DNA from 2 places in the Paenibacillus sp. FSL R7-0302 genome. Region 2 is predicted to be linked to the other one. Evidence: a T-box and tRNA genes for the amino acid it is inferred to sense, from the RefSeq annotation. Region 2 holds a T-box; the other holds one or more tRNA genes.
What was found. A T-box is a leader RNA that pairs with one kind of tRNA and senses whether it is charged. The one in region 2 lies ahead of pheS (phenylalanine--tRNA ligase subunit alpha), so its partner is inferred to be a tRNA-Phe.
Positions count from the first base shown of each region.

Region 1: it encodes a tRNA-Phe, which carries the amino acid that the T-box ahead of pheS (phenylalanine--tRNA ligase subunit alpha) is inferred to sense. The anticodon was not compared.

Region 1 covers NZ_JBBOWB010000002.1:566,819-581,548, reverse strand. The annotation lists rRNA gene rrf (5S ribosomal RNA) at 1-46, shown strand, start outside; tRNA gene MKY96_RS28190 (tRNA-Ile) at 94-170, shown strand; tRNA gene MKY96_RS28185 (tRNA-Ala) at 267-342, shown strand; rRNA gene MKY96_RS28180 (23S ribosomal RNA) at 547-3,473, shown strand; tRNA gene MKY96_RS28175 (tRNA-Ser) at 3,556-3,647, shown strand; tRNA gene MKY96_RS28170 (tRNA-Met) at 3,672-3,748, shown strand; tRNA gene MKY96_RS28165 (tRNA-Val) at 3,758-3,833, shown strand; tRNA gene MKY96_RS28160 (tRNA-Thr) at 3,867-3,942, shown strand; tRNA gene MKY96_RS28155 (tRNA-Asp) at 3,961-4,038, shown strand; tRNA gene MKY96_RS28150 (tRNA-Phe) at 4,178-4,253, shown strand; tRNA gene MKY96_RS28145 (tRNA-Tyr) at 4,258-4,340, shown strand; tRNA gene MKY96_RS28140 (tRNA-Lys) at 4,352-4,424, shown strand; gene MKY96_RS28135 (PucR family transcriptional regulator) at 4,590-5,672, shown strand; gene MKY96_RS28130 (ABC transporter ATP-binding protein) at 5,782-6,903, shown strand; gene hprK (HPr(Ser) kinase/phosphatase) at 7,133-8,071, shown strand; gene lgt (prolipoprotein diacylglyceryl transferase) at 8,084-9,106, shown strand; gene ppaX (pyrophosphatase PpaX) at 9,115-9,774, shown strand; gene MKY96_RS28110 (acyltransferase) at 9,771-10,262, shown strand; gene MKY96_RS28105 (acyltransferase) at 10,262-11,419, shown strand; gene gntK (gluconokinase) at 11,513-13,051, opposite strand; gene MKY96_RS28095 (ATP phosphoribosyltransferase regulatory subunit) at 13,321-14,538, shown strand; gene hisG (ATP phosphoribosyltransferase) at 14,625-14,730, shown strand, end outside.
Region 2 covers NZ_JBBOWB010000001.1:4,619,382-4,634,111, forward strand. The annotation lists gene MKY96_RS19980 (sensor histidine kinase) at 1-1,288, opposite strand, end outside; gene MKY96_RS19985 (sugar-binding protein) at 1,285-2,274, opposite strand; gene MKY96_RS19990 (hypothetical protein) at 2,702-5,020, opposite strand; gene pheT (phenylalanine--tRNA ligase subunit beta) at 5,225-7,669, opposite strand; gene pheS (phenylalanine--tRNA ligase subunit alpha) at 8,011-9,045, opposite strand; T-box leader at 9,105-9,381, opposite strand; gene MKY96_RS20005 (hypothetical protein) at 9,602-12,148, shown strand; gene MKY96_RS20010 (efflux RND transporter periplasmic adaptor subunit) at 12,145-13,449, shown strand; gene MKY96_RS20015 (ABC transporter ATP-binding protein) at 13,446-14,147, shown strand; gene MKY96_RS20020 (ABC transporter permease) at 14,144-14,730, shown strand, end outside.

The DNA.
Region 1 (14,730 bases), on a different contig from region 2:
TGGTACTTGGACCGAAGGGTCCTGGGAGAGTAGGACGCCGCCAAGCGGACAATCAATTCATTGATTGCTTCACTACTGTAAGTTTTGTTATATGGGCTTTTAGCTCAGTTGGTTAGAGCGCACCTCTGATAAGGGTGAGGTCGGTGGTTCGAGTCCACCAAGGCCCACCATATAACAATCTGAAATTGAATAGTAAGTACCGGGGTCCCCGAAAAGTAATCGGAATTAACCTCGAAGCTACACCTCACTTTTTGGGGTGATTATATGGGGCCATAGCTCAGCTGGGAGAGCGCCTGCCTTGCAAGCAGGAGGTCAGCGGTTCGATCCCGCTTGGCTCCACCAAAACTTCTTTACAACAGTATATGCACATCGTCTGTTATTCCGAACATCACAGTCGTGATTGTTTCATAATAACAGCAACTTGATCCTTGAAAACTGGATACCGAAACGAATTTGCGTTTTAGAACATTCCTTTAAGCTGAACTTGTGTAAACAAGTTTTGAATTAATGGCGATGCTAAGCGGTTTTCCTTAGGGAAAACGCATTGGTTAAGCTACTAAGAGCACACGGAGGATGCCTAGGCGCCAGGAGCCGACGAAGGACGTGGCGAACAACGAAACTGCCTCGGGGAGCTGTAAGCAAGCTTTGATCCGGGGGTGTCCGAATGGGGAAACCCAGCTGTGGTAATTCGCAGTTACTCGTATCTGAATACATAGGATACGCAGAGGCAGACCAGGGGAACTGAAACATCTAAGTACCCTGAGGAAGAGAAAACAATAGTGATTCCGTCAGTAGCGGCGAGCGAACGCGGAACAGCCTAAACCAAGGGGCTTGCCTCTTGGGGTTGTGGGACGTCTCACATGGAGTTACAAAGGAATAGAGTAGGTGAAGAGGTCTGGAAAGGCCCGCGATAGAGGTAAAAGCCCTGTAGCCCAAACTGTGTTCTCTCCGAGACGGATCCCGAGTAGTGCGGGGCACGTGAAACCCCGTATGAATCCAGCAGGACCATCTGCTAAGGCTAAATACTACCTGGCGACCGATAGTGAAACAGTACCGTGAGGGAAAGGTGAAAAGCACCCCGGAAGGGGAGTGAAATAGAACCTGAAACCGTGTGCTTACAAAAAGTCAGAGCCCTCTTTATGGGTGATGGCGTGCCTTTTGTAGAATGAACCGGCGAGTTACGTTTAACATGCAAGGTTAAGGTGAGAAGCCGGAGCCGCAGCGAAAGCGAGTCTGAATAGGGCGACTGAGTATGTGGACGTAGACCCGAAACCGTGTGATCTACCCCTGTCCAGGGTGAAGGTGCGGTAACACGCACTGGAGGCCCGAACCCACGCATGTTGAAAAATGCGGGGATGAGGTGGGGGTAGCGGAGAAATTCCAATCGAACTCGGAGATAGCTGGTTCTCCCCGAAATAGCTTTAGGGCTAGCCTCGGTGAATGGAGTGGTGGAGGTAGAGCACTGATTGGGTGCGGGGCCCGCAAGGGTTACCAAGCTCAGTCAAACTCCGAATGCCATTTACTTCTTGCCGGGAGTCAGACAGTGAGTGCTAAGATCCATTGTCAAAAGGGAAACAGCCCAGACCATCAGCTAAGGTCCCCAAGTGTGTGTTAAGTGGGAAAGGATGTGGAGTTGCACAGACAACCAGGATGTTGGCTTAGAAGCAGCCACCATTGAAAGAGTGCGTAATAGCTCACTGGTCGAGTGACTCTGCGCCGAAAATGTAACGGGGCTAAACACACCACCGAAGCTATGGCTAGATACGTATGTATCTGGGGTAGGGGAGCGTTGTATATACGTTGAAGGTGTACCGTAAGGAGCGCTGGAGAGTATACAAGTGAGAATGCCGGTATGAGTAACGAAAAGATCAGTGAGAATCTGATCCGCCGAAAGCCCAAGGTTTCCTGAGGAAGGCTCGTCCGCTCAGGGTAAGTCGGGACCTAAGGCGAGGCCGACAGGCGTAGTCGAAGGACAACAGTTTGAAATTACTGTACCACCGTAATCCGCTATGAGCGATGGGGTGACGCAGGAGGGTAGTGACGCGGACTGATGGATGTCCGTCTAAGCAGTGAGGCTGGTGTGTAGGCAAATCCGCACATCGTAAGGCTGGGCTGTGATGGGGAGCGAAAATTATAGTAGCGAAGGTCATGATCTCACACTGCCAAGAAAAGCCTCTAGTCAGGAGAAGGTGCCCGTACCGCAAACCGACACAGGTAGGCGAGAAGAGAATTCTAAGGCGCGCGGAAGAACTCTCGTTAAGGAACTCGGCAAAATGACCCCGTAACTTCGGGAGAAGGGGTGCCTCGGTAGGGTGAATAGCCCGAGGGGGCCGCAGTGAAAAGGCCCAAGCGACTGTTTAGCAAAAACACAGGTCTGTGCGAAGCCGCAAGGCGAAGTATACGGGCTGACGCCTGCCCGGTGCTGGAAGGTTAAGGGGAGCGGTTAGGGGTAACCCGAAGCTGTGAACCGAAGCCCCAGTAAACGGCGGCCGTAACTATAACGGTCCTAAGGTAGCGAAATTCCTTGTCAGGTAAATTCTGACCCGCACGAATGGCGTAACGACTTGGGCGCTGTCTCAACGAGAGATCCGGTGAAATTTTAATACCTGTGAAGATGCAGGTTACCCGCGACAAGACGGAAAGACCCCATGGAGCTTTACTGCAGCTTGATATTGAATTTGGGTACGATCTGTACAGGATAGGTGGGAGCCGGTGAGGCAGGAGCGCAAGCTTCTGCGGAGGCGCCGTTGGGATACCACCCTGATCGTATCTAGGTTCTAACCTAGTGCCCTTAGCGGGTACGGGGACCGTGTCAGGCGGGCAGTTTGACTGGGGCGGTCGCCTCCTAAAGAGTAACGGAGGCGTTCAAAGGTTCCCTCAGAATGGTTGGAAATCATTCGCAGAGTGCAAAGGCATAAGGGAGCTTGACTGCGAGACCTACAAGTCGAGCAGGGACGAAAGTCGGACTTAGTGATCCGGTGGTACCGCATGGAAGGGCCATCGCTCAACGGATAAAAGCTACCCTGGGGATAACAGGCTTATCTCCCCCAAGAGTCCACATCGACGGGGAGGTTTGGCACCTCGATGTCGGCTCATCGCATCCTGGGGCTGAAGTAGGTCCCAAGGGTTGGGCTGTTCGCCCATTAAAGCGGTACGCGAGCTGGGTTCAGAACGTCGTGAGACAGTTCGGTCCCTATCTGTCGTGGGCGCAGGAAATTTGAGAGGAGCTGTCCTTAGTACGAGAGGACCGGGATGGACGTACCGCTGGTGCATCAGTTGTTCCGCCAGGAGCATGGCTGAGTAGCTACGTACGGACGGGATAAGCGCTGAAAGCATCTAAGCGTGAAGCCCCCCTCAAGATGAGATTTCCCAATTAGTAAGACCCCTTGAAGACGACGAGGTAGATAGGTTGGAGGTGGAAGTGCAGCAATGCATGGAGCTGACCAATACTAATCGGTCGAGGGCTTATCCAAAAATGCTACAACGCAGATTCGTTTCGGATTCAGTTTTCAGGAATCAATTTCCTGTGCGGATTTACATGGCTACCATTAATTTGGAGAGATACCCAAGTGGCTATAAGGGGACCCTCTGCTAAGGGGTTAGACTGCGTAAGCGGTGCGAGGGTTCGAATCCCTCTCTCTCCGCCATTATAAATCCAATACTTGTAGTGTGGCGGCGTAGCTCAGCTGGCTAGAGCGTACGGTTCATACCCGTGAGGTCGGGGGTTCGATCCCCTCTGCCGCTACCATACATACCCGGAGGCTTAGCTCAGCTGGGAGAGCATCTGCCTTACAAGCAGAGGGTCGGGGGTTCGAACCCCTCAGCCTCCACCATTTTTATGTTCGAATTGTATTGCCTTACACCGTGCCGGTGTAGCTCAACTGGTAGAGCAACTGACTTGTAATCAGTAGGTTGGGGGTTCAAGTCCTCTCGCCGGCACCATTTTTTACAATAAATTGTGGAACCGTGGTGTAGTTGGCCTAACATGCCTGCCTGTCACGCAGGAGATCGCGGGTTCGAATCCCGTCGGTTCCGCCATTTTTAATGGCTTAAGGGATGAGAATTCCCTGGGTTCGTTGAAGCATAGGCATCGTAAGGAATACTTCGCAATCTCGTAACGGAGTGAAGAGTATCCCGCCCTGTTCCGCCATTTTTTTGTTTTTTAGGTTTTTTTTATGGCTCGGTAGCTCAGTCGGTAGAGCAAAGGACTGAAAATCCTTGTGTCGGGGGTTCGATTCCCTCCCGCGCCACCATCATGGAGGCTTAGCGAAGTGGCCAAACGCATCAGACTGTAAATCTGCTCACGTACGTGTTCGGTGGTTCGAATCCATCAGCCTCCATCCCTTTTTAGGAGCCATTAGCTCAGTTGGTAGAGCACCTGACTTTTAATCAGGGTGTCGAAGGTTCGAGTCCTTCATGGCTCATCTTAAGTCAAACGGTCATCACTTTAGGGTGGTGGCCTTTTTTGTATTTTGATACATGATACAAGTATGCTCATAAGCGCAAATTCCGCATTTTACAGCAAAATATGATAAAATAAGCGAAAAAAGCAAAAGTGGTGGAGAATGGTGATGATGGATAGTGAGGGTTTGCGTCAAAAATTGGAGCAACTCACCGGAAAGAGGACCGGAATCAAGCAGCTGGGGAGACAGCATTCCGCTTCACTTTTTGGCATAGGTACGGATAAGGATCAGGAACTGCCGGTCATTCATGAGGGTTATCTCTGGCTTCCCCTCTATGAGAATGATGGCCGTGTTACAGCAGTGTGGGTGGAGACAGAGGGGCTGTCGCCGCTGGAGCTGGAGCTGGTGAATTATGCCGGACGCAATTTTGCGGTAGCGCTGAAGGCAACCGGGTTCAAGGAAGAAGGGGAGATGGAGGCGCGGCAGCTTAGCGGCTGGCTGAATGCCCAACTGGAGCAGGAGAAGGACGATGCGGAGATCCCGGATGAAATCTCACTGAAGGGCCGGCTGTTCGGAGATATGATTCCGTTCATGCTGGTAAGCGAGAATGTTCATAATCCGCAGATGACGTATCGCTCCTTAATGAAGCTGCTGCGCAGTTATTTCGAGAATGATGTATTGCTGGTTCCCCTGCAGGATAAGGAATGGTTAATTTTAGCCCGTAAGGAACTCCTCACAGGCGGAGATGATAAAGAGGATGAGGAAGAGAGTGCTGAGGATCTGCTGTCACAGACTTCTATGGGGCTGCATGAACTGATTGCCAGCGAGTGGGTTGGCGTCTTCCATCTGGCGGTCTCTCCAGCCATTATCCCGGTTAAAGGTCTGACAGGAGCAGTCGCCTTGCTGCGGGAGACCATTATTCTTGGCCGTATCTTCCAGGTAGGCGATTATATTCATCTGCCGTGGGAGCTGCACATGGAGCGGCTGGTTAACAGTATTCCGGATGACCGGCGGAGACAGCTGCTGGGCCAGATCGGTGATTACACGGCGGTACTGGCGGATAAGGAAATGCTGCTGACGCTGGAGAGTTTTTTTGAAATGGACTGCAATGTCAGTGAAACCGCCAAGAAGCTGTACATTCACCGCAACACGCTGCTCTACAGGCTGGACAAGATCAAACAGGAGACGGGGGCCGATGTCCGCAGCTTTGGGGATGCCGCTATTGTGAAGCTTGCCATGTTATTGTATAAAGTGACGAAAAGAAAATAGGTTTTTTGTGAACCTTGCAAATAGCCATGAGGCCGGCTCTGGGGTAAGATAAGTGTACAAGAAAGCGTTTGATTTTCTAATCCAATACTAGACTCGAGGGGGAAATACAATGGCAGGCGTACGTTTAGAGCATATTTTCAAAAAATACCCGGGTTCCGATAAAGCAACAGTAATCGATATCAATCTTGATATTAAAGATAAGGAATTCCTCGTACTGGTTGGTCCTTCCGGTTGCGGTAAATCCACAACCCTGCGTATGATCGCTGGTCTGGAAGAAATCTCTGAAGGTAAAATGTACATTGGTGACCGTGTAGTGAATGACGTTGCTCCTAAAGACCGTGATATCGCGATGGTATTCCAATCCTACGCCTTGTACCCGCACATGAGTGTATATCAGAACATGGCTTTCGGTCTAAAATTGCGCAAAGTGAAGAAAGAAGAAATCGACAAGAAAGTACGCGAAGCAGCGAAAATCCTGGATATCGAGCACTTGCTGGAACGCAAACCTAAGGCACTGTCCGGTGGTCAACGTCAACGTGTCGCTCTAGGCCGCGCAATCGTCCGTGATCCACAAGTCTTCTTGATGGATGAGCCTCTTTCCAACTTGGATGCTAAGCTTCGTGGTCAAATGCGTGCTGAAATCACTAAGCTGGTGAAACGCCTTGAAACTACTTGTATCTATGTAACGCATGACCAGACAGAAGCAATGACGATGGGTGACCGTATCGTAGTTATGTACGATGGTATCATCCAGCAGGCAGCTTCCCCTGAAGAACTGTACAATGAACCTACGAACCTGTTCGTAGCCGGATTTATCGGTTCCCCTACCATGAACTTTATCAACGGTACTCTTTCCGAAGTGAACGGCGCTGTCCGTTTCCGTGCAGAGAACCTTGATGTTGAAGTTCCAGGCGGCAAAGCTACAATCCTGCGTAACAAAGGCTTCATCGGTAAAGATGTAATCATGGGCGTTCGTCCAGAAGACATTCATGAAGAGCCAGTGTTCCTGGAAGCTTCCCCTAACACAATCTTCACTTCGATGGTTGATGTTACGGAAAACCTTGGTCATGAAATGCTCCTCTACTTGAGCGGTCTTGGCAATAACACTGTAATTGCGCGTGTAGATGGACGTTCCACTACCCGTGAAGGCAGCAAGCCTAGATTGGCCATCGACATGAACAAAGTCCACATCTTCGACAAAGAATCCGAACTTAACGTTCTGCTGGGATAAGATCTCTGCAGGGTGAACATAGTTTATAATGAAGAAAGCCGCCTGGTTAGGCGGCTTTTTCTTGTAATGATCATGGTGGAATGGAACGATAACCGCTGGGGTTAAGATTGCATTCACTGGCATAATCCATTAAGATAGCAGGAGAATTACCTGTAGCTGGAATGGATAAAGATGTAACCGGTATGCGGGGAAGCGGCATAAGCCGCGGGTGACGAAAGGACGGACATATATGGCTAAGAAGGTAAAAGTATCGGAATTGGTGCAGCATTTTCAATTAGAGGTAGTATCCGGACATGAAGGTCTGAAGAGACCGATCACAGTGGATGATTTGAACCGTCCCGGGCTGGAAATGGCCGGTTATTTCGAATATTATCCGGAAGAACGTGTGCAGCTATTGGGCAAAACAGAGCTGGCTTTCTTCTCTATGCTCTCAGAGGAAGAACGGAAAAGCCGGGTACGCGGAATCTGTAACGACAATACCCCTTGTATTGTCATTACTCGTGCGCTGGATGTACCCCAGGAGCTTGTAGACATCAGCAACGAGAAGGGACTTCCCGTGCTTCGCAGCTCGATGGCGACCACGATTTTCTCAAGCAGACTGACCAGCTTCCTTGAGGGCAGACTGGCACCGACAGCAACAATTCACGGTGTTCTCTGTGATGTATATGGGGTAGGGATGCTGATTACAGGCACCAGCGGCATTGGTAAAAGTGAAACGGCACTGGAACTCGTTAAACGCGGTCATCGCCTGATTGCCGATGATGCGGTGGAGATCCGTCAGACCTCGGATAATCAGCTTCATGGTACCGCACCGGAATTAATCCGTCACCTGCTGGAGATCCGCGGTGTCGGGATTATTAATGTTATGACGCTCTTTGGGGCAGGCGCTATCCGTAATCACAAGCGGATTACCCTGGTGGTCAGACTGGAAGCCTGGCAGCAGGACAAGCAGTATGACCGTCTGGGACTGGATGAGGAGACGACACGGATTATTGATACCGATGTGCCGCTGGTTACCATCCCTGTCCGTCCGGGACGTAACCTCGCTGTCATTATCGAGGTGGCTGCGATGAATTACCGGCTCAAGCAAATGGGCTTCAATGCCGCGCTGCAATTTACGAATAAACTTACCGCCACCATCTCAGAAGATATGGATGATCTCGATTAGGAGTGTGAGAGCATGTTTTATTCACTAGCGATTGACCCGATTGTCTTCTCGATTGGATCACTGCCGGTGCACTGGTATGGCCTGATTCTGGGTCTTGGTGCGCTTATCGGGCTATTCCTATGTATTCAAGAAGGCAAACGCTTCAACATTCCTCAGGAGTTCTTCATGGATATGTTGCTGTTGGGCTTGCCATCGGCTATTATTGGCGCGCGGCTATACTTCGTAGCCTTCAAGTGGGAAGACTATAAGGATAACCTGCTCGATATCTTCAAGGTCTGGAATGGCGGTATTGCGATTTATGGCGCCCTGATCGGCGCGATTATCTGCGGGATTATTTATTTCCGCTATAAAGGCTATCCGTTCTGGCGCATCGTGGATATCTGTGCTCCTGGACTGCTTGCCGGCCAGATGATCGGCCGTTGGGGTAATTTCATCAACCAGGAAGCCTATGGCGGCGTGGTAGAGGAATCGTTCCTGCGGGATAAGCTGCATTTGCCGGATTTTATCGTTAATCAAATGTACATAGGGGATGCTTTTCACCATCCGACCTTCCTGTACGAATCACTCTGGAGTCTGCTGGGCATTCTGCTCCTCATGGTGCTGCGCCGCCAGAAGTTCGTACGTGCCGGAGAAATCTTCATGTCCTACTTCATCTGGTACTCCATCGGCCGCTTCTTCATTGAAGCTCTGCGTACGGACAGTCTTGCCTTTGACGGCAGCAGCGGTGTGGCAGCCTTCATTAACGGGCTGTGGAGCCCTATGAAGTGGATGGGCTTCGAGCAAGGCTATCTTGACCCGGCTTACGGGAATATCCGTATCTCTCAGCTGCTCGCGCTGCTCATTATTGTTGCCGCCATTGTACTGATTATTGTACGGCGGGTTAGCGGACAGCCGAAGGCACATTACCTGGACCCGATCATCAGCACCAAACCGGCAGCGGCGGATGCTGTAGTTCCAGAGAGTGCCGCTAATACGCCTCAGAAGCCTGTTCAGCCGGTGGAAGATCCCTCTGAAGATAAGGAAACAAAGGAGTAATACAATCAATGATAGAATGCGTGTTATTTGATCTGGACGGAACGATTGTGAATACAAATGAGCTGATCATTAATTCGTTCATGCATGCGCTGAAGGAGAATAACCTGCCGGCTCTGACCCGGGAACAGATCATTCCCCTGATGGGAACTACACTTCAGCAGCAGCTAGGCGCATTCTCCGGCCTGGAGCCGAAGGATATAGGGGTGCTGGAACGGTCCTACCGTTCGTACAACAATGCGCATCACGATGAGCTGGTCCGCGCTTTTCCCCATGTGAATGAGACGATGGAGGAGCTGCAGCGCCAGGGAATCAAGCTTGGGGTGGTGACCACGAAGATCCGGCCAACCACGCTCAAGGCACTGGAGATGTTCGATCTGCTGAAATATATGGAGACGATTGTTACGGTGAATGATGTGACTCATCCGAAGCCGCATCCGGAGCCGGTGCTCACGGCTGTTGCCAATCTGGGTGTTGATCCGGCCAAAACTCTGATGGTTGGCGACAGTGCTGTCGATATTCAGTCTGCCAAGGCAGCAGGTGTGCGTGTAGCAGGGGTGGCCTGGTCGCTTAAGGGTGAGGCTGTGCTGCGCACCTATGAACCGGATTACATCATCCAGGAGATGAAGGATTTGTACTCTATTGTGGAGCAGGAGACTATGCAGCCGTGAGAAAGATAACCCGTTATCCCGTGGAGGGGCATAATTCGCTCTGGCATATATACCGCACGGTCAGCCCGTGGAAAGGTGTGCGCAATTTTATTTTTATCCAGATTGCCCGCTATTGCCCGATTCTGCCGCTCAAGAACTGGATTTACCGCCGGGTGCTCGGGATGAAGGTAGGCAAGCATACTGCGTTTGGACTTATGGCGATGGTGGATGTTTTTTTTCCGGAGAAGATCTCTATTGGGGAGAACACGGTTATCGGCTATAACACTACGATCCTGGCTCATGAGTATCTCATCAAGGAGTACCGGCTGGGTGAGGTTATGATCGGTGAGAATGTAATGATTGGGGCTAACACGACTATTCTCCCTGGGGTTACGATTGGGGATGGGGCTACGGTTGCGGCGGGATCGGTGGTTCACAAAGATGTTGCTGCCGGTTCGTTCGTCGGGGGGAATCCGCTCCGTGAGCTGCGTAAACAGGAGGAATCATAATGGCTCAAAAGGAAAGAATACCACAGCTTGATATTTTTCGGGCAATCGCTATTTTTGCGGTGATCGCCATTCATGCCACTTCACGCACGTTGGCTGAGACACTGGGCACGTCCATGTTCCCTCCGTTTCTGTTTATTAACAAGTTCAGCCAGTTTGCGGTGCCTTCCTTTATATTCTTAAGCGGGTTCGTCCTGTTCTACAATTATATTGACCGTCCGCTGGGCGGGAAGGTACTGGCCAAATTCTACAGCCGCAGGCTGATCTATATTATTGTGCCTTATCTTGTGTTTACGGTGCTGTATTTTGGACTGAAAATGACGGCCGGTCATACCTGGGGGATGCCTCTTCAGGAGATGGGCGGGAAGTTCTTCAAGTATCTATGGACGGGTACGGCGTATACACATCTCTACTATATCATCATCATTATCCAGTTCTATCTGCTGTTCCCGTTGATACTCTGGTGTCTGCAAAAAGTCCGGCATCTCGCGGCATGGGCACCGGTGATCGGGCTTGCTCTACAGTGGGGCTTCGTGCTGCTTAACAAATATATGGTGAACCACGGGTACTGGAAGCTGTCCAAGGGTAGTCTGGCCATTACGTATTTCTCGTATTTCCTGCTAGGTGCGGCAATTGCCATCTACTACAGCTCGTTGAAAAAGTGGCTCGTTCCCTCCCGCGAAGGCTGGCGCTCCGGTAAAGGTATGAGTTGGGTAGTACTATGGCTCTTATGGGCCGCCGCCGGGATTGGGCACGTGGTATTGTGGTACAACAACTATACGAAGAAAACAGTGATCAACAGTCTGTGGTATGAAGGCTTCTCGAACCTGCATGCCTTGCTCTCTTGTCTGGTACTGTTCCAGCTGTCCTTCCTGCTGTACGGGGCAGGACGAAGCGTGCTGAGCAGACTGCTGCTCTCGGCCGGGGCGTGCTCCTTCGGTATCTATCTGCTCCATCCGCTGCTGCTGTTCATGTACCGGAAGCTGCCGTTCCACGGCGGATCGCTGGCCTATACGGCGGCAATAGCGGGCGGCTGGCTGGTGGCCCTCCTGGGCTCCTGGCTGGTAGTTGCGCTTGCCTTCCGTTATGTGAAGCCAGCCTGGATGGTGTTCGGCTCTGCACCGCAGAAGCCGGCAGCAGCGCCAAAGGCGACATTGTAGACTTAGGCTAAGTATAATATATTGAAAGCGCCGGCTGGCCGCATCTGCGGCTGTCCGGCGCTTTGCTGTAAGCAGGCGGTTCTGGAAAGCACGTTAGCCGGGCTGTTCCCCCGCCTGCTCGCGCTGGAAGTCGGCGATAGCCTGATATTGATCCTCCAGACTGCGGGATACCGAGATGAAGATGGGCAGCAGCTGTTTGTAGGCTTTGGCGTGGGCAGTAACCGGCTCATGCCGGTGAGTGGAGCCAATCATGCTGAAGACAGCATCCAAGGAATCGATCCGGCGGATGGCGTATAATCCCAGTACGACTGCGCCGAGGCAAGAGCTCTCGAAGCTCTCAGGGACGACTACCTCCTGATCGAAAATATCCGCCATCATCTGCCGCCATAGCTCCGAGCGGGCGAAGCCGCCGGTAGCCAGGATTCTAACGGGCTCGCCGATACATTCCTCCATGGCCAGCAATACGGTATACATATTGAAGATGACACCTTCCAGCACCGCACGGATCATATGCTCCTTACGGTGATTCATGCTTAGCCCGAAGAAGGAGCCGCGGGCATCGGGATTCCACAGCGGTGCACGTTCTCCGGTCAGATACGGATGGAAGAGCAGTCCGTTACTGCCGGGCGGCACCTGCTCGGCGATCCGGGTTAATACTTCGTAGGGATCAATGCCCAGGCGCTTCGCGGTCTCCACTTCAGATGCGGCGAACTCATCACGCACCCAGCGGAAGAGCATCCCGCCATTATTCACGGGGCCGCCAATCACCCAATGCTTGTCTGTCAGGGCGTAGCAGAAGATCCGTCCTTTGGGATCGGTAAGCGGATGGTCAACTACAGTACGGATGGCACCGCTTGTGCCTATCGTTGCAGCGATTACCCCCGGCTCCATGGCCCCTACGCCCAGGTTGGACAGAACGCCGTCACTGGCGCCCACTACAAACGGAGTGTCTGTGAGCAGACCGAGCTTTCCGGTAAGCTCCGGAAGCAGTCCCTGCAGGATATGGGTGGTGGGGACCAGACGGGATAGCCGCTCTGGAGTAACACCGGCAATCTGGAGCGCCTCCTCGTCCCAGTCGAGCTTCTCCAGATTGAACATGCCGGTGGCAGAGGCGATGGAATGGTCAATCACATATTCTCCGAACAACCGGAAGAAGATATATTCTTTGATGGAGATGAATTTGTAGGTCTGCCGGAACAGCTCGGGCTGCTCTTCGCCCAGCCACATCAGCTTGGTGATTGGAGACATAGGGTGAATAGGCGTTCCTGTCCGCAGATACAGCTCATGTCCATTCAATTCATCCTTCAACCGCCGGGCATAGCGGCTGCTCCGGTTATCAGCCCAGGTGATACAGGCGGTGAGCGGCTTACCCGCAGGATCTACAGCGATGACGCTATGCATAGCGGAGCTGAAGGAGACCAGCAGAATGGCTTCAGGTGTTGCAAGGCTCTCCTGCATGACCGATGCTATGGTATGAATTACGGCTTCCAGAATCTGCTCCGGGTCCTGTTCTGCGACAGAGGGGGAGGGCTGATGCAGCGGATAGCCCTGATTGCTCTGAGCGACAATTGTTCCGTTCTCCTCAAAGAGGACAGCCTTCGTGCTGGTGGTTCCAATATCAACGCCAATCATATAGGATGTACTCAAGCCGTCAGTCCTTCTTTCTGCTTCTGAATTAGATACCGGGAATACTTAATGGAGGAAATAAAGTACAATCATATTAACTTATTATATTCGCCGCGTATCCAGGTGGCAAAAGGAACTCTGTAATTCAAGCGAATTGTTGACGCAAAAGGATGGTCCGTGATACGATATTGCCACTACTTTACTTTGCTACCACTTTACCATGATAAAGCATTTGATGATACCCTTTAACATATCCGATGAGGTGAACAATGAAGATGGCCAAACCAAAGGGATTTGAAAAGCCTGCCGGCGTAAGAGATTATCTCCCGCGTGCGGTAACGAAGCTGCGCAAGATCGAGAAGGATGTACTTCACTGTATGAGCCGCTGGGGCTACCGGCAGATGATTACGCCTACTCTTGAATATTACGATACGGTCGGTGTAGCCAGCTCTACATCGGATCAGAAGCTTTATAAATTGCTGAACAACCGTGGCCAGGCGCTGGTACTGCGTTCAGAAATGACGGCACCTGTAGCCCGTGTGGTCTCCTCTCTATTGAAGGATGAGCCGCTGCCGCTGCGATTGTCCTACCATGCCAACGTCTTCCGGGCCATTGAAGAAGAGGCCGGGCGGGAGGCAGAATTCTTTCAGACCGGTGTAGAGCTTGTCGGTGACGATTCGCCGGAGGCTGACGCGGAGGTAGTCGCGCTGGCAATTGCTTCACTGCAGGCGGCGGGCGTAAAGTCTTTTAAAATAGCAATTGGACATGTGGGCTTCCTCGACGGTCTCTTCCAGGAGGCAGTCTCTGGCCTGCCCCAGGCTCAGGAGGAGCTGAAGAGCCATCTGCTCAGCCGTGATTATGTAGCCTTCCGCGAGACGCTGCGGCGTCTTGAGCTGTCTGCTGCCCAGAAGCAGGAGCTGGACGGACTGCTGCGGCTGCGCGGCGGGAAAGAGATCTGCGGTCAGGCGCTGGAGCTGAGCAACCATCCGGTGGCGCGCGCATCGATCGAGCATCTGTGCAAGGTATGGGAGGTGCTGGTTGCTTACGGTGTCTCGGAGCATGTGCTGATTGATCTGACGATGATCGGTGATTTCTCATACTATACAGGCATGACCTTCGAGGGATATGCTTCCGAGCTGGGCTTCCCGGTATGCAGCGGCGGCCGGTATGACAACCTGCTGCAGCAATTCGGGCGTCCGATTCCCTCCACCGGCTTCTCCCTGAAGACCAACCGTATTCTGGATGGAGTCTCCGGGCTGCTGGAAGAGGAAGAGCTGCCGATTCTGGTCCAGTACGATGCACTGCGGCGCCAGGAGGGTCTTGCCGAGGCTGCGAGGCTGCGCTCGGAAGGGTATGCTGTGGTTACACGGCTGGCAACCGGCCCGGAGGAGCTGAAGACCGTGAAGCGGCTGGATGCGGATACTATTCAGGCAGAGGGCGAGCTCTACGGCGAGATATACACGTTCGTGTCTTTTGTCAGCGAGCATGGGTGAGCGGAGCAAGATTAAGAAATGGAACCATGATGTCATATAGATGCAGATGTTAAAGAAGCTGAAACACGAAACGGGGGCGGATATTGATGGCACAGATTCTTAAGGTAGCCATGCCGAAAGGCCGGATTTACAATAAAGCGGCAGAGCTGTTCCGTCAGGCGGGACTGCCGATTCCTCCGGACGGAGAAGAGT
Region 2 (14,730 bases):
TGCCGCTGGAATGCGGCGCCTCCTGCTGAATCGATCCCATCAGCCGGGCTACCGTCTCGCGATTCATACCCGCTCCGTTATCGCTAATCACAATCTCCACCTGCCCGCTGCGGTAACGGATGGACAGCGTAAGTATAGCCCCCTCCTCCATCTGCTCCAGACCGTGAACGAAGGCATTCTCGAAGATCGGCTGCAGCGTCAGACACGGCACCATCCCGTCCATCGCCTCCTCATCAATCTCCATCTCAAAAGCAATCCGGTCCCGGAAGCGGGCCCGCTGGATGTTGATATACTCGTTCACATGCTCGACCTCCTCGCGCAGCGGAACGGCCTGGTCCAGCTTTTGCAGATTATAGCGGAGCAGACGCGAGACGGATACGGTCAGATCACTGGTTCTCGCCGCCCCTTCAAGATACGCAAGCTTGGCGATGGAATTCAGTGTGTTGAACAGGAAATGCGGATTGATCTGGCTCTGCAGCATTTTCAGCTCCAGCTCCTTGACCAGCCGGTCCTTCTCCGCACTCTTGATGTTCTCCTTCATCAGCTCCTGGATATTATCGATCATCCCGTTAAACGCGCGGCACAGTATGCTGATCTCATCGTTACCCGCGCTCTCCGGCGCCTTGGTATCCATCCGTCCCTTCGAGATTTGCTTGGCCGTTGCCACCAGGCGGCGGATCGGTCCGGTAATGCTGCCGGACAGCCAGACCGCCATACAGATGCTAAGCAGCGCCGCGGTAATCACCAGCAGACTGCCCATCCGGTTCAGCTTCGCTGTCGTGGACATAATCTCGGCGTAGATCGGCTTATATTGGTCCAGCTCCAGATCGACCAGCTCCTGGGCCTCCTCGCGGATGAACCTTTGTGTCTGCTCCGCCTCGATATAGGCACCTGCCAGCGAATTCGCATCCTGTCCGTCAATCTCCGTGATCATCTGGCCCGCCTGCTCGACAAAAGTATCTATAAGGTGGCTGTAGTTCATCAGCGGAAGGCCGCTTCCCCCGATGGTATTCATCCCGTCCAGCCTGCTGCGCAGCTCCAGCACCGCGCCCAGATGCTTCTCCACCTCCGGGAAGCTGTCTGTATCCACCTGCATAATGAAGCGGTTCAAGGAGCGCATATTCTCGCCGACCTCATAGGATACCTCCTTATACAGCATGATCCGGTTCATCATCAGGTGGTAGCTCTCCTGCACATTCTTCCCGCTCTGGAACAGTACGAAGGAGACCGAGCTCATCAGCAGCACCAGCAGCGGAATGCAGATCAGCAGCTTCAGGCGGATACTCATAGGCTCTCTCCCTCCTGCACATTGGTCTTATCCAGCACCTTCACACCGGTATAGTACCTGGGCTGTAACTCAGCACCATTAAAATGCTCATGGAGCAGCCGGACCGCCATATTCCCCATCAGGTAGGGCTGCTGCGCAACAGTCGCTGTGATCGCTCCCCGGCTGATGGCATCCAGCGTCTCCGCCTGATTATCGAAGCCGATAATGGTCAGCGGCCCGCGCTTCAGGCTCCTCGATGCCTGCAAGACTCCCAGCGCGTCCGTTGAACTGGTCCCGACCATGACATCGATCTCCGGATGATACCGTAGCATATCTGCCGCCTGCTGGATCGCCTCCATATGCGAGATGTTGGAGCTGCGGACATCGACAATCTCCATGCCGCCGTAGTCCTTCACGATGTTCTTCAGCCCGTCCAGACGCTGAAGCTGGTTCTTGGCCAGCTCGCTGCCGATGATTACGCCTATTTTGCCTTTTCCGCCGGTCGTCTTCACTACCATGCGCCCCAGCGCCTCACCGGCAGCTACATTGTCAGTGCCCACATAGGCCAGTCTCCGGCTGGCCGGAGCATCCGTGTCAATCGTGATCACCGGAATCCCCCGGTTCACGGCCTTATCAATCACCGGCGTGAACTTCTCGTCGTTGAGCCCCTGGACGATGATGGCATCCACCTGGGCGGCAATCGCTTTTTCCAGCAGGCTGATCTGCTCCTCCATGTTATTGCGCACCGGTCCCGTGAATTCGATCTCTATCCCGTATTTCGCTGCGGCCTCCGCCGCCCCCTTCTCGACCATCTCCCAGTACGGGTGGTACCGCTCCTGCTCGATCAGCACAATATGATATCCGGGCTTGTCCTGACTGGGCTGGCCGCTTAATTCCTTGACAATATTGCCCATCCGGGCAGAATGGCGCGCGAAGCCTATAAACAAATATGACAACAGTATAAAAAGCACAATAACCCCAGCGCCGCTAACCCATTTCTTATCCATCCCGTTCACCTCAACCAACATCCTACCCCGGGTTGTAACCGGTTGCAATACTTATTATGTCAAGGGCACTTGTGCTCTTCATTGCAGCCTGGGCTCGCCAAGTGTTGCATTTTTTGCAGGATTCCTACCGGATTGCAGCATGAGAACGCCTAATGTTGCACATTTTGCAGGAATGTTACCGGTGGAGCGGGTCATTGCCTAAGATATGTTGCATTATAGGCAGGATTTCCCGCAATTTGCTGCCTCAGAGGTACAAATGTTGTATTTAGTGCAGGATTGGTGCAATACTTCACTTCAGCCAACTTTAGAGCAGCAGCCCTCCCTTGCAGTCCCCCTAATAGGAGGCCGCCCCCTGTCCCTGTACAGCAGAAAAAGCCGTTCTAAGCATTCCTGCTTACAACAGCTCTTCCTGTGATGCATCCGCCATTCAACTGTCCTGTTCGATCAGTTGAATCCATTCATTATATTCACTCTGCAGCTTGGCATATTCCGCCTGCAAGCTGCGATGCTCCTGGGACAGCTTCTCCATCTCCCCCTGCTGCAGCTCGAACTGGGCCTGAACGAGCCGCAGCTGGCCTTGGACCATCTCATAGCTCTCGCCGATTTCATCCAGCTGCTGCGCCGCCTCAGTGCGCGAGCGGCTGACTGCTTCCGCCTGAGCCTCGGCTTCCCCGGCCTCCTGCTGCCAGATCTCAATCTCCTCTCGCAGCTGTGCCTCCTGCTCGTTCCACTGCTGCTCGCGCTGCTGAAGCTCCTCAACTTTCTGCTTCCAGGTAGCTTCGTACTCCCGGGTCTCACGGAGTGCTTCCTGCTGCTCCGCCGCCGCAGCGGCAGCTTCACGGCCTGCCTCGTATAGCTCTTCCATTCGCCGCACAGCTTCCTCGCCTTCAGCTTCCAGCAGCTCGCAGCGTTCCTTCAGCTGCTCCCCGTCCTGCAGAATCTCGTCGTACTGCGCGATCAGCTCCTCGTAACGGCCGCGCAGCGCTGCCAGTTCCTTGCGGGCTGCTTCTGCCGCCTCCTGCTGAACGGTAAGCTCCTGCTCCGCTTCGGCACGAAGCCGCGCTTCCTGATCAAGCTGCTGAACCATGCCGTCTGCCTGTCCGCGCAGGGTCTCCACTTCGCGCTGCAGTGCTGCCGACTTCTCCCCTTCTTCCAGAAGCTTCATCTCCAGCTCGCCGATATCCTCCATATGCTTGTTCGCACGTTCCTGCCAGGAAGCAGCCTCCTCGGCCGTCCGGTCGAATTCGACCTGCGTCCGGCTGAGCTGGTCCGCGGTCTCCCGCAGAGATGTGCGCAGTGCTGCCGCTTCTTCCTGCGTCAGCTCATAACGCTGGCGGAGCCCTTCCAGCTCATCGTTCAGCTGATTGCCAAGCTCCGTAGCGGTGTGCAGCTCCTCAAGCGCCGTGCTCAGCTTGTCTGCGGTCTCACGCAGCGATGTGCGTAGAGCTGCCGCCTCTTCCTGCGTCAGCTCATAACGCTGGCGGAGCCCTTCCAGTTCATCGTTCAGCAGATTGCCAAGCTCCGTAGCAGTGTGCAGCTCCTCAAGCGCCGTGCTCAGCTTGTCCGCCGTCTCCTGCAGCGCGCCGCGCAGCTCTGCCGCTTCGCTCTCTACAGCCCCATAGCGCTGGCGAGCTTCCTCCAGCTCGGCGCTATGCTGCTGCGCCCCCTCTGCCGCGAGCCGCAGCTCCTCCCCGAGCTGCTCCTCCCGCTTCAGCACAGCTTCGTACTGCGCCAGCAGCGTCAGCCGCGCATCGCGTTCGCCCTTCAGCCCGGCCTCCGCCGCCCGCAGCCGGGACTGGAGCTGCCCGGTTCCGCCGCGCAGCTCGCCAAGCTGCTTCTCCAGCTCCTGAAGCTGCTGCTTGTGCCGGTGCTCCTGCGTCCCCTGGGACTGCCGCAGCTCCTTGTTCTTGGCCAGCTCCTTCTCGAGCGCTTCCCGTTCCCCGGTAAGCTCACTCGTGAGCGCGGCCTTGGTATCAGCCAGCTCCTTGCTGAGCGTGGAGCGGATCTCCACGATCTCGCTGCCCATCGACTCCCGCGTCTCATGCAGCTCCTGCTCCAGGGCAGACAACGTCTCTGTCTTCTCGCGGATCAGCGTCTCGCGCAGCTGCTCCAATTCCTGCTGATGGGCAGACTTCAACTCTTCCAGCTGCTGCAGCCGCATGGCTTCTGCGGCTTCCAGCTCCTGCCGCGCCGCCTCACGGCTTGCAGCCTGCTCTGCTTCATGACCTTGGCGCAGCGCCTTAAGCTCTTCCTCGCGTGCCTTCAGCTCCTGCACTAGCTGCTCGCGGGCGGCGGCCGCAGCCTGCTTCTCTTCCTCCAGCAGCTGGGCTTGCAGCTGCCGCTCCTGCTCTTGCTGCTCCAGATGCCTTGAGCGTTCTTCTTCGGCAGCGGCAATCAGCCGCGCCGCCTCTTCCTTCGCTGCCGCTTCCAGCTTCTCATATTCTTCCTGCTGTTCACGCTGCGCTTCCTGAAGGCGTGACACCTCTACTCGCAGCTCGGTACGTTCACCGGTCAGCATATTCAGCTCATTCTTGAAATCCTGAACCTGGATTGCCTGCTCTGCCATATGTACAGCTGTAAGCACCGCAATCCGCGGCGTATCCAGTCTGGAATGTGATTTCGATATTGCACGCATATGCTCATCGACATGACGGGCGACCTGCTTCATATATTCTGTGCTGCTTCCGACAAGCTTGTAGGAAGTTCCGTATATCTCCACGGCGACACGGGTCCGGTCCATAGCCACAGTTGTGCCCTCCTTTGTATGTGTGCGGATTCTAAGTTGGTTTCTTTGCTCTTACTCCTATTGTAGCGTGATTTCCTGACCTTTGGCAAAAGCACGCGTCCACTGCATTTATTTGCATGTTCCTCCGCACTTCACAAGGGTACAGAAAAGCCGCAGCGAATCTCTGTTTCTAAATGGATTCGCTGCGGCTTTGCACAATTCCTGCTATTTTCTTAATTCTGCACCAAAAGTTTGTTCAAGCGCTGAGACCACTTTGTCATGCACTTCCACAACTTCTTCGTCTGTCAGCGTATGCTCGGTATGGCGGTACAGGAGCGACAGGGCAACACTCTTCTTGCCCGCCTCCATTTTGCCTCCTGTGTAGATATCGAATACCTGCACATTCTGCAGCAATGTGCCGCCATGCTCACGGATCGCCGCGATCAGGTCGCCTGCCGGAACCGCGTCATCCACTACCACCGCAATGTCCCGCTCCATGCCCGGGAAGCGGTGAAGCTCGCTGTACTGCAGCTGGGCGCGTGCCGCATCATAGAGAGGCTGCAGCAGAACTTCAGATACGTACGTATCCTCCAGATCCATCCGGCGCTGCAGCTCAGGATGAAGCTGCCCCATCGAACCGATCTTCACACGGCCCTCTGCCTGAAGCAGATAGATGGAAGCGGAGCGTCCCGGATGATAGCCTTCAGGCGCATCCCCTTCGTAGACTACGCGATCCGTAAGGCCCAGATGCGCAAATACAGTCTCCAGCCCACCCTTAAGGTCGAAGAAATCCACCGGCTCAGCAGTCACGTTCCACTGCTTGGCTGCACGCGTACCGCTCAGCAGCAGTCCCAGTACCGGCAGCTCACTCGGCTGGCGGGTAAGGACTTCTTCCTCCGTGAAGAAGACGTTGCCGATTTCGAATAACGCCAGATCGCCTTGGCGGCGGTTCGTATTGTAGAGGGCAATTTCCAGCAGCTGCGGCAGCAGGCTGGTACGCAGCACGCTGCGCTCCTCGCTCATCGGCATCGCCAGCTTCACAGACTGCCTGCCTTCCGCCAGGATCGGGAAGAGCTTGGTCTGCTCCGGCTGGATGAAGGAATAGCCCATAACCTCCTGATACCCGCCGAGCGAGAGCAGGCGTCGCAGTTCACGGCGCAGGGACTGCTGTCTGGTAAGCGCGCCCGGCGTCGTAGTGCCTTCGATCAGGGTGGTCGGAATGTTGTCGTAGCCGTACAAGCGGGCGATCTCTTCTATCAGATCCACATCCTGGGTAATGTCTCCGCGCCGTGTCGGAACCTCGACCTCGACGATTCCCTGGGCCGCATCACCACACTTGAAGTGCAGACGTCCGAACAAGGTTTTCACTTCCAGCAGCGACAGCTCCGTGCCAAGATAGCGGTTCAGCTTCTCCAGCGATAAGTGCAGCACCTTCTCCTGACCAGCGATACTGCCGGCCTGAACAATTCCTTCATGCACCATTCCTCCGGCATACTGGGCAATCAGGGCAGCCGCACGGTTAAGTGCAGGGATGACTGCATTCGGGTCGACTTCCTTCTCGAACCGCTGGGATGCTTCCGAGCGCAGACCCAGCTGACGCGAGGTCTTGCGTACTGTTCCGCCATCGAATCTGGCTGATTCCAGTACGATATTAACGGTGTCTGCGGTAACCTCTGTAGACAGTCCGCCCATCACTCCGGCCAGGCCAATGGCACCTGAGCCATCTGCAATCACCAGCATCTGCGGCTCCAGCTTGCGCTCTTGTCCGTCAAGGGTAACCAGTCCTTCCCCTTCATGGGCAAACCGTACACCGATGGTTCCGCCCTGGACCTGCCCGCCGTCAAATGCATGCAGCGGCTGTCCGTATTCCAGCATCACATAGTTGGTGATGTCTACGATATTGTTAATCGGACGTACCCCGGCCGCCATCAGGCGGTTCTGAATCCACAGCGGGGACGGCGCGGTCTTCACTCCGGCAATATAACGCACGGCGTAATGGCTGCAGAATGCCTCGTCCTCAATGGTAACCGTGATGGAGTCCGCAGCCTTCCCGCCCGTTTCCACGAGCTCTGCCGCCGGATCAGCCAGCTTCAGCTCACGGCCCAGCACTGCACTTACTTCATAAGCGGCACCGATCATGCTCAGGCAGTCGGAACGGTTCGGCGTCAGGTCGAAATCAAGGATTTCGTCATTCAGACCCAGCAGCTTGAGAATATCCTGGCCCACCTCGGTCTGCTCCGGCAGCACGAGAATGCCCTCCTGCAGCTCTTTGGGCAGCAGCTTGTCGTTCAGGCCCAGCTCTTTGGCCGAGCAGATCATCCCCTGCGACAGCACGCCGCGCAGCTTGGCTTTTTTGATCTCCAGGCCCGGCAGCTTGGCGCCTACCAGCGCGACCGGAACCTTCTGGCCCGCTGCGACATTCTTAGCTCCGCAGACAATCTGCAGATCCTCACCCTGCCCTGCATCGACGATACAGATGTTCAGCTTATCGGCGTCCGGGTGCTTCTCCTTGGATTTCACGTAGCCGGTCACAATCCCGGAAATCCCTTTGTTGCGGCGTTCTACTCCGTCAATCTCAATGCCGGCGGTGGTGATTTTATCCGCCAGCTCATCTGCGGTCACCCCTTCCAGCGATATATAATCGGCCAGCCAGGCGGTTGATACTTTCATAATCGCACACTTCCTTTTTGTTTCAGATGTATTGATCTCCATGCCGGCCTGCGCCGGGGCGCGGAAGCGGATATAAACAAGCCCACGTCAACTTCGCGCAACAAAATTCTGCATTGCAGTGTTCCTACAGAGAATATTTGGACTTCCGGCCGCTGTTAGGATTGAATTTCCTGATTACACTGCTGGCCGCAGTAGAAATCCAATCCTAAAGGCGGACGCTACCGCTCCTCCAGTTCCAAAATTCCCCTCCGGTCCTTCAATCGCAGTCATTTAATTAGCACTGCCGTCATCCCTCCGGCTTAACAATATCCGTCCCGCCCCCGCACACACCCGCCAAATCCCTAAATACCCTTGAATTGCTTCACAAAGCCCATATCATTCGTGTAGAAGTAACGGATGTCATCAATACCATATTTCAGCATCGCGATCCGCTCAGCGCCCATGCCGAACGCGAAGCCGCTGTATTCTTCTGGATCATATCCGCCCATCCGCAGCACATTCGGGTGCACCATACCGGCACCGAGAATCTCCAGCCAGCCGCTCTGCTTGCAGAGACGGCAGCCTTCGCCGCCGCATTTGAAGCAGCTTACATCCACCTCAACGCTAGGCTCGGTGAACGGGAAGAAGCTTGGGCGCAGGCGGATGCCCGCCGCGGGCCCGAACATCTCCTTGGTGAACTGCTGCAGGGTACCCTTCAGGTCACTCATGCGGATATTGCGGCCGATCACCAGGCCTTCAATCTGGTGGAACTGGAAGGAGTGGGTCGCATCGTCGTCGTCACGGCGGAACACCTTGCCCGGACAGATGACCTTGACCGGACTCTCCCCGTTCATGGCCTGCATGGTACGCACCTGTACCGGCGAGGTCTGGGTACGCATCAGAATATCTTCCGTGATATAGAAGGAATCCTGCATGTCGCGGGCCGGATGGTTCTTCGGCAGGTTCAGCGCCTCGAAGTTATAATAATCCGTCTCCACTTCCGGTCCTTCTGCAACCTGGAAGCCCATGCCGATGAAAATATCCTCGATCTCCTGGATCACCCGGCTCAGCGGATGAATGCCGCCCTGCGGCAGGCCGCGGCCCGGCAGGGTTACATCGACCTTCTCCGCATTCAGACGGCTCTCTGTCTCCTGCTGCTGGAACAGCTCCTGCTTGGCGCCGATCACCTCTTCAATGGCGCTGCGCACCAGATTGGCCACCTGGCCGATCACCGGACGCTCCTCCGCGCTTAGTCCGCCCATACCGCGCAGAACCTCTGTCAGCTCGCCTTTTTTGCCAAGGTATTTGACACGAAGGTCATTCAGAATCTGCGGATCGTTTACCGCCTGCAGCTTCGTCAGCGCCTCAGCCTTCAGTGCTTCCAATTTGTCTTTCATGGCTTGTACTGCCCCCTCAAATCTCATATTGTTCAACAAAAAAAGGCCTTTCCTCCCGGTAAAGGGACGAAAAGACCGTGGTACCACCCTTGTTAGACGGCCGTACGCTTCCCTTAAGAGCAATATTCCCTCTTTCGGTGCGGCAAAGACCTGTCTCACTTTATACAGAAATAACGGTCTGCGGCCGGTCCCCCCTACTAGCGCTCTTCAAGCACATTCAGGGAACTGCTCCGGAGTGAACTTCGGCAGCTCTGCTCTCTTAGAAACGCTCTCAATCTGCGGCGCTTCCTCCCTGTAAGCCAGGCACTGCGTACTCTTCTCCATCATTGCATGTATGCGGATTATAACCTCTGCACTTCGATCCTCCACTTGGGAAGATATACCCATCTATTATATGCAAAAACAGCCCGTTTGACAAGCCTCGCACATTCCGCTTATTTTTTATCTTCTTTTAAGCTCCCTTTAAGCTTCAGCGCGGTTTGACGGCTTTTTTTTCAGCGGACATTCAGTCAATGTTGATATTTTCCCTTAAGAGATCATACAAGGAGGAAATTACATGCTTACACGAAAAAAAGCATTTGTTCTGCTGCTGCTCAGCACATTTGCCGCAAGTCAAACCGCAGGCAGCACGGGAACCACGGCCTATGCCGCTTCATCCGGTTCAACGGCTGCCACAGCAGCAAGCGCGGTCACGGAAGTCTCCACACTTAACGGTCTAAGTGCGCTCAAGCTCGGCACCGCGCTTCAGGTGAAGCTGAGCCATGTAGGGATTCAGAGCCAAACCGGCGGTAATATTCTCACCTACACGCTTACCTATACCAACACTGCCGGCAGCAGCGTCAATCTGGCGGACTATTTCTCCAAAGTTGTAACTGCGGGCGGCAGCATCATTAAGGGAATTCCGGTCAGCGCAGACAGTGCGGTCAAGAAAATCCCTGCTAAACAAAGCACCAGTCTTACATACTATGCGAATATTGGAACTGCCGCCTCAGTCAAAGGACTCAAAATCAACATCTACGGCTGGAATTTCAGCGCCGCTAATTATGAACAGCGTATAGGCACGTTCACGATTCCTTCCAATTACTCACTGTCTTCCCTGATAGGGGAGACCCGAAAGGTCGAACTCGGCGGTATTACAGCCGGCACCAAAGCCGAATCCGTGCAAATCTACAAATATAACAGCAAAGTCTATGCCAAGGTCGGGCTTAGCCTAACCAATCTGGGTAACAAAGTGCTTACAGATCCGGGCTATACCTTGTACCTGAAATCCTTGGGCGGCTCTGTCTTCACGCTTACGCTGGATGACAGCAGCCCCGAATTCAAGCTCCAGCCTCAGGAGAAGAGGACGCTCTATTATATGACCGAGATCCCTTCTTACATGAATGTCAGCAAGCTGACGCTACAGATCGCCAAGCTGGATGAAGGACTCAAGCTGTACCTGCCTGTCTCTTCCTACGCACTTCCGGCTGCGGTAACCGCAGATTTCACCGTAGCGGCGGGCTACACCAAGAAGGTCTCCATCGGCAGCAATACGGTGGACATGCAGCTGCTGAAGGCAAATGTGCATGCGGATAACGGGAACGGTGTCTGGAGCTATCAGCTCCGGGTGAAGAATACCGGCAGCACAGCGGTCACTTTGCCTGCTTATGAGCTTAACGTCAAGTCGGCGGAAGGCTATAGCTTCCCGGTGACGGCCACTGCCTTGAGCAGCCTGACCCTGAAGCCGCTGGAAGAGAAGCTGATTGAGCTGAGCGCGAATGTTCCGCTGGAGCTGGCTCAGAATTCTCTGGAGCTGCAAATGATTGCTCCTGCGGCCAGCGCGGATAAAGTAACGCTGCCTGTGGCCTATTTCCGCATCCCTTACACGCCGGAGAGCCAGATTCATCTCGCTGCCGAGACCAGCGTAACCAATACCTATGGTACCTTCGCTGTCTCTCTGGACTCCCTGCTGCGTCTGCCTTGGGGCAGCGAGGATCTGGTACAGGCTGTACTAACGATACGCAATGCAACGTCCAAGACCATTACTTTGCCTGCTTTTACAGGAATACTCCTGGTGGATCAGAAGGATCTCAGCTCCTCTTCGCAGACTTATACGGACAACAGCTCTTCAGTCCTTGCCCCTGGTGCCAGCACTCAAATAACGGTTCAAGGCCATATTCCATACACTCTGGATTTCAGGCTAGTCAAGCTCATCCTCCAGGAGACCAAGGGTACAGAAGTGTCGCAATTCCTCTCTCTCAGTACAAGCGACAGTACCGTTAAGAGTGTAGCTCCGCTGGCTGCAGGGGAAGCCTTCAAGATCACAGCCACCGGCAAAAAAGCCACCGTGAAGGAACGTTCCACCCTCCTGTATACAGGAACCGGCTCGAACCTGGTGTACAGCGAAGTGGAAATGAACAGCGACGAAGTCCGGCAGGCAGATCTGGCCCGTCTGTACGGGCAGTTCAGGACTGCTGACGGGCAATATTTTGAAGCAACCGCCAACCAGTCCGAGCTGTCGACCAGCCCTGAAGGCAAAACACTGGTTACCTTCTGGGCGAAAGTCCCGGCCACACTGGACACCGCAGGTCTTCAGCTGTATATCAGCCAGGCGATTGCGGATGGCAAGCTGACTGCCGCAGGAACGGCTGCGACGGGATACGTGAATACGGCAGCGCTGACACTGACACCGGCAGAGGTTACCCCTTTGACCAATCTGGCTTCTGTCCCCCTCTTCCCTTATACACTGGCAGTTACCAGCTCTACAGGGGAACTCACCAAGGGTGCAAGCAGCATTGCAGTGACGTTCAATTACAATCTCAATCAGGATACTACCTATCAGACAGGCGCTTACCAGCATAAGCTCATCCTTCAGGTTATAGATCCTTATGGACAGTCTCATGAGAAAGCACTGATGCTCGGCACCGACTTGACCCTGGGAACAAACAATTCTTATTCTACGACCCTTACCAGCGTCCTGTTCAAAAATCTGAGCTCCGGCACCTATGCCCTTAAATTCTACGATGAATTCCAGGGAGTGCGGACAGAGCTCGCCAGCCAGGCCTATTCCCTTGAGGTTACCGCCAAAGCAACCACCTCTTCCCCCGAAGGAGCTGCACAATGAATAAGAAGAAGATCATCATTATCGCTTCAGCGATAGTCCTCGTTGCTATTGCAGGGATTGCGGGCTATAGGCTCTGGCCGGATCAGAACCGGCAGATCAATGCCGCTCCGCTGAATACGGCAGTTGCCAGTAAGGGGGATATCCTGGTGGGTGTCTCGGGTTCAGGTGCAGTATCGGCGATCAACAGCGAGAGCATCCGTACCAAAGAAGCCGGGAAGGTCGATACGGTCATGGTTAAGAAAGGCGATGTTGTTGAAAAAGGTGCTGTGCTGATCACGTTTGTTGCGGGCGATCTGGACGATAAGCTGAAGGAAGCGACAAAGTCACTGGAGAATCTCAAGACAGAGCTTAAGAATAAACAGGAGAGCTACAAGACGCTGGCTATGAATAACGCGACAGAGGAGGAGCTGGAATCGGCAAAAAAAGCTATTGATAAAGCCAATAGCGATATCGTGGACGGGCAGGAATCCATCGCTGCCATCCATGAAGATATGGCTCCGCCTGATCCGCTGACCGCTCCTATCGACGGAACGATCACTGCCGTAAATATTACGGACGGCGAACAGGCCCAGAATGGCACAGAGCTGTTCACTATGACCGACTACGTGAATCTAAGCGTAACCGTACAGGTAGATGAGCTGGATATCCCCCAAATCAAGCTGAATCAAGCCTCGGCCATTACACTGGATGCCCTTGAGGACAAGTCTTTTACCGGTAAGGTCATAGATATCGCCAAAGAAGGGACCTCCTCTAATGGTGTCTCCCTGTTCAACGTCACTGTAGGATTAAATGACTCAGAGGGTGTGCTTATCGGCATGTCTGCGGAGGTGGCGATTACGATCGAAGAGAAGAAGGATATTCTGACCGTTCCCATCGAAGCTGTAACGAAGATAAACGGGAAATCCTTCGTCAATGTGCCGGGGACCGGGGATGAAGAATCCGGCAGGGCGGACAGAGGTGCTGCTGAAACCAAGCCCTCTGCTGGCGCGGAGTTCCCCGGCAGAGCAGCCGGAAGCAGAGGTCCAGCCGGTCTCGCCTCAGGCATGAAACGGATAGCTGTAGAGGCTGGTATCCACAATGAGAGCAGCATCGAAATCGTCAGCGGCTTAAGTGAAGGGGATGAAGTGATCCTCCCGACCGTGATCTCCTCAGGCAATGCTACCTCCCCGCAGCTTCCGCAGCAAGGCGGCATGGGCGGGATGGGCGGCTTCGGTGGCGGAGGTGGTACCGGTGGAGGTGCTGGCGGCGGGATGGGCGGCTTCGGCGGCGGTGGCTTCAGTGGAGGCGGTGGCGGACGATGACCTCACCAGAGCCGCTGATCCGGGTGGAGAAGATGCAGCACAGCTACACGATGGCCGGAGAATCGATGACGGTTCTGAGAAGCCTGAGCTTCAACATTCATCACGGTGAATTCGTTGCGATCATCGGCCCGTCAGGTTCAGGCAAGTCCACCCTGATGAACATGCTGGGCTGCCTGGATGTGGCGAATGAAGGCGATTATTTCCTGGACGGCCAGGAGATCCGCAGGCTGTCTGACAACAGGCTGGCCCAGATCCGCAACGAAAAGATTGGCTTTATATTTCAAAACTTTAATCTATTGCCGAAATTATCAGCGGTAGAGAATGTAGAGCTGCCCTTGATCTATCGTGGAATGTCCCATAGGGAGCGCAGAGAGATTGCCCGCAGTGCCCTGGTCCGGGTAGGCCTGGAGAGCAGAATGAATCATCGTCCCTCCGAGCTGTCCGGAGGCCAGCAGCAGCGTGTGGCTATTGCCCGCGCCCTTGCCGGAACCCCCCCTATTCTTCTTGCCGATGAGCCAACCGGAGCGCTGGACTCCAAGACAGGCAAGGAAGTTCTGGAGATGATTAAGGAGCTTAACGCACAGGGGCATACCATTATTCTGATCACGCATGACCTGGAGATAGCCGAGCAGGCCAAACGGGTGATCCGGATTCAGGACGGGGATCTTGTAGAGGATCGGAAGGTGGCGCATTCATGATGCTGTACCAGAGTATGAAAATGGCCTTCAAAAGTATCCTCAGCAGTAAAATAAGAGCCTTTCTTACCATGCTGGGCATCATTATCGGGGTATCCTCCGTTATTGCACTTGTCGCTGTGGGCCAGGGCACCACCTCACAGATTACAGAGTCCCTAAGCTCCCTGGGAACCAACCAGCTGACCGTCAACATTATGGGCCGCGGAGCCACCACTTCGCTAACCTACGAGGAGGCCCTGGCCCTGGGTGAGATTGAAGGGGTGGACAATGTATCCCCGGTAATCTCCGGGAACGTTACCGCCAAGCACGGTACCGAGAACGTTTCCGTATCCGTAGAAGGCATTACACCTGCCTACGAAGAGGTTCAGGATTTCCACGTGCAATCCGGAAGATTCCTGCTTGAGATGGATACAGAATACCGGCAGAAGGTTGCGTTAATCGGATCAGATACAGCGGAGGATCTATTCGGTACAGATAATCCTGTAGGCCAAAAGGTACAGATCAACGGAAGCAGCTTCAAGATCGTCGGGCTGCTGGAGAGTAAAGGCTCCACCAGCGTCGGCTCAAGCGACGAAAAGCTGCTGAT